DNA from 2 places in the Sphingomonas sp. SORGH_AS_0879 genome. Region 1 is predicted to be linked to the other one. Evidence: predicted binding sites of a transcription regulator. Region 1 holds the regulator's gene; the other holds the start of a gene.

What was found. Region 1 encodes LexA, which represses DNA repair genes until DNA is damaged. Its sites were predicted from a motif close to GTTCCNCNCTTGTTCT; they were not measured.
Region 2: the regulator LexA is predicted to act here: its motif matches at 3,165-3,180, upstream of uvrA (excinuclease ABC subunit UvrA).

Annotation. Positions count from the first base shown of each region.
Region 1 covers NZ_JAUTBJ010000002.1:1,764,057-1,771,424, forward strand. Annotated here, with positions in the region: gene QE379_RS09125 (hypothetical protein) at 1-176, opposite strand, end outside; gene QE379_RS09130 (citrate synthase) at 180-1,463, opposite strand; gene gltX (glutamate--tRNA ligase) at 1,466-2,902, opposite strand; gene QE379_RS09140 (ComEC/Rec2 family competence protein) at 2,982-5,075, shown strand; gene lexA (transcriptional repressor LexA) at 5,066-5,755, opposite strand; gene glp (gephyrin-like molybdotransferase Glp) at 5,811-6,995, opposite strand; gene moaC (cyclic pyranopterin monophosphate synthase MoaC) at 7,054-7,368, opposite strand, start outside.
Region 2 covers NZ_JAUTBJ010000002.1:1,000,041-1,007,408, reverse strand. Annotated here, with positions in the region: gene uvrA (excinuclease ABC subunit UvrA) at 257-3,157, opposite strand; gene QE379_RS05430 (S10 family peptidase) at 3,349-4,857, shown strand; gene QE379_RS05425 (Xaa-Pro peptidase family protein) at 5,048-6,244, shown strand; gene QE379_RS05420 (4-hydroxyproline epimerase) at 6,609-7,368, opposite strand, start outside.

The sequences.
Region 1 (7,368 bases):
ATCAGCACCAGTCCGGCGATCGCGACGAATGCGCCGCGATCGGCCCATTCGCCCTGGCCGAGCATGAAGCTCTCCTGCGGCCAGCAGATATAACCCAGGCCCTGACCGATCCACAAAAGCCCTGTCAGCGCCAGTAGGACGCCGATGGCGATCAGGATCGGCCGGGCCCGGTTCATGGCTTAGCGCTGCTCGACCGGAACGTACGAACGCTGCGTCGGGCCGGTGTAGAGCTGACGCGGACGGCCGATCTTCTGGTCGGGATCGGTGATCATCTCGTTCCACTGCGCGACCCAGCCGACGGTACGGGCGAGCGCGAACAGCACGGTGAACATCTCGGTCGGGAAGCCGATCGCCGACAGGATCACGCCCGAATAGAAGTCGACGTTCGGGAACAGCTTCTTCTCGACGAAATATTCGTCGTTCAGCGCGATCTCTTCGAGGCGCAGCGCCGTCTCGAACAGCGGGTCGTTGACCTTCAGCGCGTCGAACACTTCGCGCACGGTCTTCTGCATCACGGTCGCGCGCGGGTCGTAGTTCTTGTAGACGCGGTGACCGAAGCCCATCAGGCGGAACGGATCGTTCTTGTCCTTGGCGCGGGCGATGAACTCGGGGATGCGGTCCGGCGTGCCGATCTCGCGCAGCATGTTGAGCGCGGCCTCGTTCGCCCCGCCATGCGCCGGACCCCAGAGGCAGGCGATGCCCGCCGCGATGCAGGCGAACGGATTGGCGCCCGACGACCCCGCCAGACGCACGGTCGAGGTCGACGCGTTCTGCTCGTGATCGGCGTGCAGGATGAAGATGCGGTCCATCGCCTTTTCGACGGCCGGGTTCACCTCATAGGCCTCGGCCGGAACGCCGAAGGTCATGCGCAGGAAGTTGCCGGTATAGGACAGCGAGTTGTCCGGGTACAGGAAGGGCTGGCCCACGCTGTACTTATACGCCATCGCCGCGATCGTCGGGATCTTGGCGATCAGGCGGTGCGAGGCGATGGTCCGCTGCACCGGGTCGTGGATGTCGGTCGAATCGTGATAGAAGGCCGACAGCGCGCCGACCACGCCGCACATGATCGCCATCGGGTGCGCATCGCGACGGAAGCCACGGAAGAACGCCGCCAACTGTTCATGCACCATGGTGTGGCGCGTGATCGTGGTGTTGAAGCCCTCCAGTTCCGCCTTGTTCGGCAGTTCGCCGTTCAGCAGCAGATAGGCGACTTCCATGAAGCTGCTATTCTCGGCCAGTTCGCCGATCGGATAGCCGCGGTGCAGCAGCACGCCTTCATCACCGTCGATATAGGTCAGCTTCGACTGGCACGACGCGGTCGAGGTGAAGCCGGGATCATAGGTGAAGGCGCCCGTCTGGGCATAGAGTTTGCGGATATCGACCACGTCCGGGCCGATCGAGCCCGACATGACCGGATAGTCGAATTCTTTGCCGCCGATGCCGAATTTCGCGGTGTCGCTCATACTCAATGATCCTTCCTATCTGCGGTCATCTGGTCCGCGATCCGCCCCAGGCTTTCTTCACGGCCCAGCAATGCGAGCACGTCGAAGATTCCGGGGGACGTCTTGCGTCCGGTCAAGGCGGCGCGGAGCGGCTGGGCGACCTGGCCGAGCTTGATGCCCTCGGTTTCGGCCACCTTGCGTACCGCGTCTTCCAAACGCTCCGTATCCCAGTTGTGCACCGCGTCAAGCGCGGTGTGAACGGAAAAGAGAATGCCCCGTGCCTTTTCATCGAGAAGGCCCGTGGCGGCGTCGTCCAGACTCAACGGACGGGCCGCAAAAAGGAAACGCGCACCCTCGGCCAATTCGTTCAAATTCGCGGCGCGGGGCTTGAGCGCGGGCATGGCGGCGGCGAGCAGTGCAACGTCTTCGACCCCCATACGCTTGGCGGTCAGTTCGGCCAGCCGGGCATCCTCGGCCTCACGGATATAATGACCGTTGAGGTTTTCCAGCTTCTTCAGGTCGAAGCGTGACGGGGCCTTGCCCACGGCGGCCAGATCGAACCACTTCACCGCCTCCTCGCGCGCGATGATCTCGGCATCGCCATGTCCCCAGCCGAGGCGGAGCAGGTAATTGTCGAGCGCTTCGGGCAGGATACCCATCTCGTCGCGATAGGCCTCGATCCCGACCGCGCCGTGACGCTTGGACAGCTTCGCGCCGTCCGATCCGTGGATCAGCGGGATATGCGCATAGATCGGCTCGGGCCAGCCCATCGCCTTGTAGATCGGCAATTGGCGGAAGGCGTTGTTCAGGTGATCGTCGCCCCGGATCACATGGGTCACGCCCATGTCATGATCGTCGACCACCACCGCCAGCATATAGGTCGGCGTGCCGTCCGAACGCAGCAGGACGAGGTCGTCCAACTCGGCATTCTGGACGGTGACGCTGCCCTGTACCCGGTCCTCGATCGTGACCGCACCTTCGCGCGGCGCACGCAGGCGGACGACGAAGGGCTGGCCTTCGGGGGCGGTCGCGGGATCGGCGTCGCGCCAGGGCGAGCGGATGCGCAACGGCTGCTTGGCGGCCTGAGCCGCTTCACGCTGGGCGGCGATCTCTTCCTGCGTCATGTAGCAGCGATAGGCATGGCCCCGTGCCATCATTTCCTTGGCGACCTCGGCATGGCGATCGGCGCGGGCGAACTGGAACACCGCCTCGCCGTCCCAATCCAGGCCGAGCCAACGCATGCCGTCGAGGATCGCGTCGATCGCCGGCTGGGTCGAGCGGGCGCGATCGGTATCCTCGATGCGCAGCAGGAACTTGCCGCCATTCGCTCGCGCGAACAGCCAGTTGAACAGCGCGGTGCGCGCGCCGCCGATGTGGAGGAAACCCGTCGGCGAAGGCGCGAAGCGGGTCACCACGGGCGTGGCGTTCGATCCGGCGGCGATATCATCTGTTGCGCTCAACCGCGCATACTCCCAATCATGAAATCCGATGGCCCATTCAGCCGCCGCAGCCCCTAGCATCAAGCGTCCGCGCCGCCAAATGCCGCGCCTTCGCTTATTGGAACATTGGGCCGAGGCGGAGCGGAACCAGTTGCCGCTATGGGTGCCGGTGATGCTGGGCGTCGGGATCGCGGCATGGTTCATGCTGCCCGATCCGCGGGCGTGGATCGCCGTGGTGCTGGCGCTGACCGGAATGGGGCTCGGCGCGGCGACGCTGGCGGATGGCGGACGGGTGCCGCGCTTGCTGGCGATGGCGGCGTTGCTGGTCAGCGCGGGGGTGCTGCTTGCTTGGGCGCGTGCCGAGTCGGTGGGCGCTCCGGTGCTTGGCCGACCGACGATCGCGACATTGGTGGCGGATGTGGAGGGGGTGGACCGGCTGGCGGCACGGCGGGTCGTGCGGCTGATGCTGCATCCGCTGGCCGCGCGCGACGGTCGGGGACGCGCATTGACCTTGCCGCCGCGCATCCGGGTTTCCTTGGCGGAGGAGGATGCGATCGATGGTTTGGGCGCGGGCGCGCGGGTGAGCTTGCGGGCCCGGTTAATGCCGCCTGCGGGTCCGGTCGCGCCGGGCGGCCATGACTTTGCGCGAGCCGCCTGGTTCCAGGGGATCGGCGCGACCGGGCGTGGCTTCGCACGAGTTACGCTGTTGCGCCCGTCTCCGGAGGCCATGGGGCTTAGGCAGCGTCTGTCGGCGCGAATCACGGCACGGATCACGGGCAGCGAGGGTGGTATCGCGGCGGCGCTCGCCACCGGGGATGTGGGCGCGATCGATGATTCGGATGCGGAGGCGATGCGCCGGGCTGGGCTCGCCCATCTGTTGTCGGTCAGTGGCCTGCATATCACCGCCGTGGTGGGGATCGTCATGGTCCTGACGGTGCGGCTCTTGGCGTTATGGCCGTGGCTGGCGTTGCGGGTCCGTTTGCCTTTGCTGGGGGCGGCGGCGGGGGCGGTCGGGGCGATCGGCTATACCTGGCTGACCGGGGCGGAGGTGCCGACGATCCGGTCCTGCGTCGCGGCGATGCTGGTGCTCGCGGCACTCGCGCTGGGGCGGGAGGCGATGACCCTGCGGCTGGTAGCGGCTGGCGCGTTGATCGTTCTGCTCTTCCGGCCCGAGGCGCTGATGGGGCCGAGCTTCCAGCTTTCCTTCGCGGCGATCACCGCCATCGTGGCGCTGCACGATCATCCCGCGATGCGGCGCTGGTTCGGGCCGCATCCAGACTGGCGGTGGTCGGCGCTCCGCCATCTGGCGGCGCTGCTGGTGACCGGACTGGTGGTCGAGGCGGCGTTGATGCCGATCGCGATCTTCCATTTCCATAAGGCCGGGCTCTACGGCGCGATGGCGAATATCATCGCCATCCCCTGGACCACCTTCGTCGCGATGCCGCTGGAGATGATCGCGCTGTTGCTCGAGCCATTGGGGGTGGCCGGACCCTTCTGGTGGCTGCTGGGGCGGTCGCTGGGCCTGCTGCTGGCGCTGGCGCACCATGTCGCCGCAATGCCCGGCGCGGTCGTCGCGCTACCGGTCGCACCGGACTGGGCCTTTGCGGCGGCGGTGGGCGGGGGGCTTTGGATTGCGCTGTGGCGGACCCGGTGGCGGTGGCTGGGTCTGCCGATGCTCGCCCTGGGCTTCGCCGCGATGCTGCTCGCCCCGACGCCCGACCTGATCGTCACGGGGGACGGCCGTCATGTCGCGGTGGTGAGCGGCAAGGGCGTCGCCCTGCTGCGCGACCGGGCGGGCGATTATATGCGCTCGGCTCTGTCGGAAATGGGAGGGGCCGACGGGGAACCGCAGGCGCTCGCCGATCGACCCGGTGCACGATGCGGGCCGGATATATGCGTCACACGGATCGCGCGCGACGGCAAGGTCTGGCGGATCGCAGCGACCCGGAGCGGCTATGCGGTGCCCTGGCGTGACCTAGTTGCGCTATGCCAGCGCATGGACATCGTCATCGCCGACCGCCGCTTGCCGCCCGATTGCCGTCCGCGCTGGTTGAAGCTCGATGCGCCAGCTTTGCGACGGACGGGCGGAGTGACGATCCGGCTCGGGCCGCCGCAGGTCGATATGGTGCACCGACCGGGCGATCGTCACCCCTGGATCGAGGCGGCGACAGCGGCCCGTCCGGCTCAGTCGTAGCGGCGGAGGATACCCGACAGCCTGCCCTGCACCCGAACTTGTGCGGGGGCGTAACGCTGGGGATCATAAGCGCGGTTGGCCGGATCGAGCCGGACCATCGAACCCTCGCGACGGAAATATTTAAGCGTCGCTTCGGCATCGTCGATCAGTGCGACGACGATCTGGCCGTCGCGCGCCACATCGGTCCGGCGGATCAGCGCATAGTCGCCATCGAGAATCCCCGCCTCGACCATCGAATCGCCCGAAACCTCCAGAGCATAATGCTCGCCCGATCCCAGCAGCGCGGCGGGCACGGCCAGGGTCGAGCTACCTTCGAACGCCTCGATGGGGAGGCCGGCGGCGATCCGGCCATGCAGCGGGATTTCGACCACGTCATTGGCGGGTTCCGCCACGGGGCGGAGCGAGGGGCCACGGACAGCATCCGAGGTCGCCGCCGGTGCCGAAGCCGCCAGGGGCTTTTCAGGCCGATCGGGCATCCGCAACACCTCCAGCGCGCGGGCGCGGTTGGGCAGGCGGCGGATGAAATGGCGTTCCTCCAGCGCGGAGATCAGGCGGTGGACGCCCGACTTGGACTTGAGGTCCAGCGCCTCCTTCATCTCCTCGAAGGACGGCGACACGCCGGTTTCCTTCAAACGGTCATTGATGAAGCAGACAAGCTCATGCTGCTTTGCGGTGAGCATCGCGATCCTCCGTCCAGAACAGACGTGGAACTTATATGGAACGTTTGGGCTTGCGTCAAGCGAGCATCAGGATTTCCGCCGAGTCGCCCGCCCGAGCCGCCGGGGCGTGCGGCGGGCGGATCACCAGGCAGGTCGAACGCGCCAGGGTCAGCAGCATCGAGCTGTCCTGGATCGCCGCCGCAAGGACCCGCCCGTCGATCATCGCCGCGCGCAGATAGTCGATGCGCGGCCCGTTGGCGGGCAGATCCTCTCCCAGGATCGCGGGAATCGGCGTAGGGAAGGGGGCTGCCGCGCCCGCCATGTGCGCGATCAGGGGACGAACGAACAGGGTCGCGGTGACGAAGGCCGAAACCGGGTTGCCGGGCAGGCTGAGCACCACTGTTTCACCCAGTCGCCCCGCCATCATCGGCTTGCCGGGGCGCAGGGCGATGCGCCAGAAATCGATGCTCCCCCCGGCGGCCTTCAACGCGGGCTGGACCAGGTCATGGTCGCCTACCGACGCCCCGCCGGTCGTGACCAGCAGATCGGCCTCCACCCCCGCGAAAGCGTCACGCAGCCGCTCCAACTTGTCGGGCAGGATACCCAGATCGATGATGTCGACCGGCAGGTCGGCGAGCATCGCGGCCAGCATCACGCCGTTCGATTCGGGCAGGGCATCGGGGTTGCCGAGCCCTGGCGGCACGAGTTCGTCCCCGGTCGCGGCAATGGCGACGCGGATGCGCGGGCGGACGGGCAGAGTGCCATGCCCCCCCGTCGCCGCCACCGCGATGCGGGCGGGGGTCAGGCGCTGTCCGGCGGCGATCAGCCGGTCGCCCGCCGTGAAATCCAGTCCCCGCCGCCGGACGTTGCGCCCGCGATGCGCGGGGCCTTCGCCGGTCAGGGTCAGCGTCGCGCCGTCACGGCCCGCTTCTTCCTGGATCAGCACCGTGTCGGCTCCGGGGGGCAGCGCCGCCCCGGTGAAGATGCGGGTGGCCTGGCCCGGTTCGATCGCATGGGGAAAGGGCCGCCCCGCCGCACTCTCGCCGATGACGGTCCATGGTCCCGGCATATCGGCGAAGCGGATCGCATAGCCGTCCATCGCCGACAGGTCGCTCGCCGGTTGGGTTCGTATCGCCGCTATGTCGCGCGCGGCCCAGCGACCGGCGGCCTCGCGCAAGGGCAGTTCGACGATCGGACGCTCGGTGGCAAGGGAGAGCAGGCGCTGCTGGGCTTCGGCGACGGGTAGAAGAATGACGGTCACTCCTGTTAGCCCAAGGACGCTTCGACGGCGATCCGCGTTCCCGGCCGCGTCCCCGGCGTCAGGCGCGCCAGTCGCCGGATTTGCCGCCGGTCTTCGACAACAGGCGAATGTCGCCGATCGCCATGCGCTTATCCAACGCCTTGGCCATGTCATAGACGGTCAGCAGCGTCACCGACACCGCCGCCAGCGCCTCCATCTCCACGCCCGTCTGCCCCGCCGTCGCGGCGGTGGCGGTGGCGGTGACGCCCTCGGCATCCAGCACGAGGTCGATCTCGACCTTGCTCAGCGGCAGGGGGTGGCACAGCGGGATGAGGTCACTCGTCTTCTTGGCGGCCATGATGCCCGCGACCCGCGCCACGGCCAGCACATCGCC
Region 2 (7,368 bases), 760 kb from region 1:
GGCGTGCACTTCGACTCCGCTCAGTACGAACGGGGTAGGTGGCTAAGCCCCTGCCAATTCCCCCCTACCTCCGTTCAACCTGAGCGAAGTCGAAGGCCAAGGGGATCCGCCAGAACGCACCCCAATCCCCCCCGACACGGGGAGGTGGCAGGCCGAAGGCCTGACGGAGGGGGGGGCTTCCACGTAGGACGTCCTTTGCGGAGAGCCCCCTCCACCACCGCTTCGCGGCGGTCCCCCTCCCCGTACCGGGGAGGATTTACTCAGCCGCCTGCGCCTGTCCCTTGTCGAGCAGGGGCTTGAGGTATTTGCCGGTGAAGCTGCGCGGTTCCGCCGCGACGACTTCGGGCGTGCCGACGGCGACGATCTCGCCCCCCTTGACGCCGCCTTCGGGGCCGAGGTCGATCAGCCAGTCGGCGGTCTTGATGACATCGAGATTATGCTCGATCACCACCACCGTATTGCCCTGTTCGACCAGCGCATGGAGCACTTCGAGCAGTTTGCGCACATCCTCGAAATGCAGGCCCGTGGTCGGCTCGTCGAGGATGTAGAGCGTGTTGCCCGTCGCCCGGCGCGACAATTCCTTGGCCAGCTTCACCCGTTGCGCCTCGCCGCCCGACAGGGTCGTCGCCTGCTGCCCGACCTTGACATAGCCGAGCCCCACCTCGACCAGCATCGCCATCTTGTCGCGGATCGGCGGCACCGCCTGGAAGAACTCGGCCGCATCCTCGACCGTCATGTCGAGCACATCGGCGATCGAGTGGCCCTTGAACTTCACCTCCAGCGTCTCGCGATTGTAGCGCGCGCCGTGGCACACGTCGCAGGTCACATAGACATCCGGAAGGAAGTGCATCTCGATCTTGAGCACACCGTCGCCCTGGCACGCCTCGCACCGGCCGCCCTTGACGTTGAAGCTGAACCGGCCGGGCTTGTAGCCGCGCGCCTGCGCCTCGGGCAGCCCCGCGAACCAGTCGCGGATTTGCGTGAACGCACCCGTATAGGTCGCCGGGTTGGAACGCGGGGTGCGGCCGATCGGCGACTGGTCGATATCGATCACCTTGTCGAGATGCTCCAGCCCGGTGATCTTCTCATGCTTGCCCGCCAGGATGCGTGCGCCGTTCAGCGTGCGCGCGGCGGCGGCATAGAGCGTGTCGATGGTGAAGCTCGACTTGCCCGAGCCCGAGACGCCGGTGATGCAGGTGAAGGTGCCCAGCGGGATGCTCGCCGTCACGCCTTGCAAATTGTTGGCGGTCGCCTTGTGCACGGTCAGCTTCTTGCCCGAACCCTTGCGCCGCTTGGCCGGGACCGCGATCTCGCGCGTGCCGTTCAGGTAGTCGGCGGTCACGCTGGTCTTGGACTTGAGCAACTGCTTGAGCGTGCCATGCGCGACGATCTGGCCGCCATGCACGCCCGCGCCCGGCCCCATGTCGATGACATAGTCGGCGGTGCGGATCGCATCCTCGTCATGCTCGACCACCAGCACGGTGTTGCCCAGGTCGCGCAACCGCCGCAGAGTCGCCAGCAGCATGTCGTTGTCGCGCTGGTGAAGCCCGATGGATGGCTCGTCCAGCACGTAGAGCACGCCCGACAGCCCCGAGCCGATCTGCGACGCCAGGCGGATGCGCTGGCTCTCGCCACCCGACAGCGTGCCGCTGGTCCGGTCGAGGTTCAGGTAATCCAGCCCGACATTGTTGAGGAAGCCCAGCCGCTCGACGATCTCCTTCAGGATCGGCTGCGCGATGGCCCGCTGCTGGTCGGTCAGATGTTCGGGCAGGCCGGTGAAGAAGGCCAGCGCATCGACCACCGACAGGCGGGTGGCATAGCTGATGTCCTGCATCGCGATCTTGACCGCCAGCGCCTCGGGCTTCAGGCGCGCGCCGTGACAGACTTCGCAGGGTTGCGACGACTGATAGTTGGCCAGTTCCTCGCGCATCCAGGCGCTCTCGGTCTGGAGCATCCGGCGGTTGAGATTGCCGATCACGCCCTCGAACGGCTTCTTAACGTCATAGGACTTCTTGCCGTCGATGAAGGTCAGCGTGACCGCCTTGCCCTTCGTCCCGTACAGGATCGCGTCACGGACCTTCTCGTCCAGATCCTTCCACGGCGTCTCCAGCGAAAAGCCGAACTCGCGCGCCAGGCTGCCCAGCACTTGCATATAATAGGGGCTGGGCGGGTTGGACTTGGCCCAGGGCACCACCGCGCCCTTCTTGATCGACAGTTCGTGATTGGGGACGACCAGATCCTCGTCGAAGATCAGCTTCTCGCCCAGCCCGTCACAGGCCGGACACGCCCCCTGCGGCGCGTTGAACGAGAAGAGGCGCGGCTCGATCTCCGAAATGGTGAAGCCGCTGATCGGGCAGGCGAACTTTTCGGAGAAGACGATTCGGCCATCGGGGGCATTGTTGCCCAGCACGACGGACTTGGGCGTCGCGGGCTCGACCGGATCGGCGGGATCGACATAGGCGAGGCCGTCCGCCAGCTTGAGCGCGGTTTCGAAACTGTCGGCCAGGCGCGTGGCGATATCCTCGCGCACCACCAGGCGATCGACCACCACCTCGATGTCATGCTTGAACTTCTTGTCCAGCGCGGGGGCTTCATCGATCTCATGGAGCTGGCCGTCGATACGAACGCGGGTGAAGCCCGCCTTCTGCCACTCGGCCATTTCCTTGCGATATTCGCCCTTGCGCCCGCGCACCACGGGGGCGAGCAGGTACAGGCGCGTCCCCTCGGGCAGCGTCATCACCCGGTCGACCATCTGGCTGACCGTCTGCGCGGCGATCGGCTCGCCGGTCGCGGGGCTATAGGGAATGCCGACCCGCGCCCAGAGCAGGCGCATATAGTCGTAGATTTCGGTGACGGTCGCCACGGTCGAGCGTGGATTGCGGCTGGTCGTCTTCTGCTCGATCGAGATGGCCGGCGACAGTCCCTCGATATGGTCGACGTCCGGCTTCTGCATCATCTCCAGGAACTGGCGCGCATAGGCGGACAGCGATTCGACATAGCGCCGCTGCCCCTCGGCATAGATGGTGTCGAAGGCGAGGCTGGACTTGCCCGACCCCGACAGGCCGGTGATGACCGTCAGCGTGTCACGGGGAATGTCGATATCGACATCCTTGAGATTATGCTCGCGCGCGCCGCGGACGGAAATCTTGGTCAGCATAGGGCGGGTTCTACTTCTGTTCCGGGAGAAATGCCAGAGGCGAGATAGGTTGCGGTGCGGTGTATTTCGAGAGCCGAGGCTTGCGGTAACGTGCGACAATCGCCCATGATCCCCGGCGGAGCGCGGGGATTGCACGTCCCGGACGCTTCATGTGATATAGTATCACATATTGCTCGTGGAGACGTTCCATCTTGTCGAAGACCCTGCACCTGTCCGCGCTGTTGCTGCTCGCCGCCACTGCCGCCGCCCCGGCCACCGCGCAAAAGGCCGAGAAGACCGAAACCAAGACGACGACAGAGAAGAAGGACGACGACGCCAGGCGCCCGCCCCTGCCCGACGACAAGACGATCAGCCAGACCGCACGGATCGGCGGCAAGCTGATCAGCTACAAGGCGACCATCGGCAAGATCGCGGTACGCGACGACAAGGGCAAGGAGATCGGGCAGGTCGTCTATACCGCCTATACCGTGCCCGGCGGCGATGTCCGGCGGCCCGTCACCTTCGCGTTCAACGGCGGCCCCGGTGCAGCCTCGGTCTATCTGAATCTCGGCGCGGTGGGGCCGAAGCATGTCCAGTTCGGCGCACAGGGCGATGCGCCGTCCGACTCGCCGGTCACCACCGACAATGCCAATAGCTGGCTGGACTTTACCGACCTGGTCTTCATCGATCCGATCGGCACCGGCTTCAGCCGCAGCCTGGTGGACGAGGCAGAGACCAAGAAGGCCTTCTACGCCAACGACCCGGACATCAAATATCTGTCCAAGGTCGTCTATGACTGGCTGGTCAAGGAAGGGCGGTTGCGCTCGCCCAAATATGTCATGGGCGAAAGCTATGGCGGATACCGGGCACCGCGTATCGCCTATGAACTGCAATCGCAGATCGGGGTGGGCGTCAACGGCATCGTGATGGTGTCGCCCTATCTCGACCCCGCCTCGGGCGATGACGCGACCGCCTTGTCGCCCTTGCCCTGGATGATCGATCTGCCCTCGATGGCGGCGGCGCAACTGGAGCGGCAGGGCAAGCTGACTCCCGAGGCGATGGCGGGGGTCGAGGCCTATGCGCGCGGCGATTACCTGCGTGACCTGATGCGCGGGCGGTCGGACACCCAGGCGGTCGAGCGGCTGGTGAGCCGCGTCACCGAACTGACCGGGCTCGACCCGGTGCTGGTCCGCAAGCTGGGCGGACGGGTCGATACGCGGACCTACCTGCGCGAAATCCACCGCAACGATTCGACCATCGGCAGCATCTACGACTCCAATGTCACCGCCTTCGACCCCTTCCCCTGGTCGTCGCAGCAGCGGTCCAACGACCCGCTGCTCGACTCGCTGATCGCGCCGACGACGAGCGCGATGGTCGATTTCGTCACGCGTGAAGTGGGCTGGAAGACCGACGCCCGCTATCATGCCCTGTCCTATGAGGTGAACAGCGCCTGGGATCGCGGCAAGCCCGAGGATGCGCCCGTCACCGACCTGCGCAAGGCGATCGCCAACGATCCGAAGATGAAGGTGATGATCGTCCATGGCTGGGACGACCTGTCCTGCCCCTATTTCGCGTCGCGGCTGATCGTCGACCAGATGCCCAGCTATGGCGTGGCGCAGCGGGTGCAGTTGAACGTCTATCCGGGCGGGCACATGTTCTACAGCCGGTCGGACAGCGGTGCCGCGTTCCGGCGGGATGCGATGGCGATGTATGGGGGGTAAGTACCCTGTCCCCAACGCCCGTTCAGCCTGAGCGCAGTCGAAGGCCACGCTATAGCTTCGCGGCGGGGCGTGTGCTTCGACTTCGCTCAGCACGAACGGAGGGTGGGAATTGGGAATGCCGTCGCTCCGACTGGCATCCCGTGCCAACCCACGCTACACGCGAAACCGTATACGAAACGGAGTGAGTAGCATGGCAGGCATGATCGGCGGATCGACGGCGGAGCGCGAACTGGCGAGCCTGTCGCCTTGGGCGAACCCCGCGCCCGTCATCACCGCCGATGAGCGCGCCTGGCGGATGGACCGCGCGCGCGAACTGACGGCACGGATGGGGGGCGACGCCATCCTGATCGGCGCGGGCGCGAGCCTCCGCTACTTCACCGGCGTCGCCTGGGGTGCGACCGAACGACTGGTGGCGATGCTGCTGCCGGTCAAGGGCGATCCGATCTTCATCTGCCCGGCGTTTGAATTGGGCTCGTTCGAGGCGAGCCTGAGCATCCCCGCCACCGATATCCGCCTGTGGGAAGAGGATGAAAGCCCCTCCGCGCTGGTCGCCGATGCGCTGAACGGCGCGAAGACGCTGGCGATCGACCCGGCGCTGGCCTTCCTGTTCGTCGACCGCATCCGCGAGGCCGCACCGGGTGTGGCGCTGGTCAGCGGCGCGCCGGTGGTCGATGGCTGTCGCTCGATCAAGTCGCCCGCCGAGATCGCGCTGATGCAACAGGCGATGGACATGACGCTGGAGGTCCATCGCCGCGCCGCCCGCATCCTGCATGAGGGCATTCGCGCGTCCGAAGTGATCCGCTTCATCGACCAGGCGCACCGCACGCTGGGCGCGTCGACCGGCAATTATTTCTGCGCCGTGCAGTTCGGGCGCTCGACCGCCTTTCCGCATGGCCTGCCGCAGGACGATGTGCTGCGCGAGGGCGATGTGGTGCTGGTCGATACCGGGACGCTGATCGACGGCTATCACAGCGACATTACGCGCACCTATGCGTTCGGCGAGGTCGGCGACGAGGTTCGCCGCATCTGGGATATCGAGAAGGAAGCGCAAGCCGCCGCCTTCGCCGCCGTGCGTCCGGGCGAGCCGTGCGAGGCGGTGGATTATGCCGCCCGCACGGTGTTGGAGCGGGCGGGCCTGGGCCCCGACTATCGCCTGCCCGGCCTGCCCCACCGCACCGGGCACGGCATCGGCCTGTCGATCCACGAGCCGGCCTATCTGGTGCGCGGGGACAAGACCCCGCTGACGCCGGGCATGTGCTTTTCGAACGAGCCGATGATCGTGGTGCCGGAGCGCTTCGGCGTGCGGCTGGAGGACCATTTCTACGTGACGGAGACGGGTGCCGCCTGGTTCACCGAGCCCCAGCCCGCGATCGACGATCTGGGGTGAAGGATCGCCCCGGTGAAGGCCGGGGCAGGTTCGCGCGAAGCCGCGATGACGCGAAGGCGTTTTGCTCGCGCGGAGACGCGGAGGCGCGGAGATGACGGCCCTCGCGGCCGCGCTTTGGAATCGTCAACGGACCGCTATTCATCCCATTCCTCCCCTGCAAGGGGAGGTGGCAGGCTGGAGGCCTGACGGAGGGGTGTCCCGGCGGGAGAGTTGGGTCACACTCACAACCGGAGACACCCCTCCACCATGCCTTGCAGGGGAGGAATACAGGTAGGGCGGCTGACGCGGCGAGTCCTGCCCCTCCGCGTCTCCGCGCGAACCCTATTACCCTTCGCGACTTCGCGACTTCGCGTGACCAGTCCCTTCAAACCACGGTGAACCCCGCCCAGAACGGGTCCTCGCGGTCGATCCAGATCGTGTTGAACCCCGTGGCAATCGCCGAGCCCTGGATCGACGGCACGATCGCCGCCTGGCCACCCAGTTCCGTCGCTTCCTCGACCCGGCCGATGAAGCGGCTGCGGATATAGCTTTCATGGACGAAGCGGTCGCCGACCTTCAGCCGCCCCTTCGCCGCCAGATGGGCCAACCGCGCCGAGGTGCCGGTGCCGCACGGGGAACGGTCGATCGCCCGCTCGCCATAGAAGACCGCATTGCGCCCATCGGCATCCTCCGCCGAGGGCTTGTCCGCCCATAGCACGTGGCTGACCCCCCGGATGGAGGGTTCGAGCGGGTGCACCGGCTCGAACTTCGCGCGCACCAGCTCGCGGATCGTGCGGCTGAGTTCCACCAGCTTCGACGCCCCCAGATCGTCGAGGCCGGTATAGGCCCCCTGCGGCTCGATGATGGCATAGTAGTTGCCGCCATAGGCCACATCCAGCGTCAGCGGGCCAAAGCCCGGCACGTCGATTTCGATCCCTTCCGCCGCCAGATAGGCGGGGACGTTGCGGATACGCACCGCCGTGACCTTCGCGCCCTCCTTCTCATATTCGATATGGATGGTGCCTGCGGGCACCTCGACCTTCAGCTTGCCCGGTTCGCGCGGGGTGATCAGGCCGTGTTCCAGCCCGAAGGTAATCATCCCGATCGTACCGTGCCCGCACATGGGCAGGCAGCCGCTCGTCTCG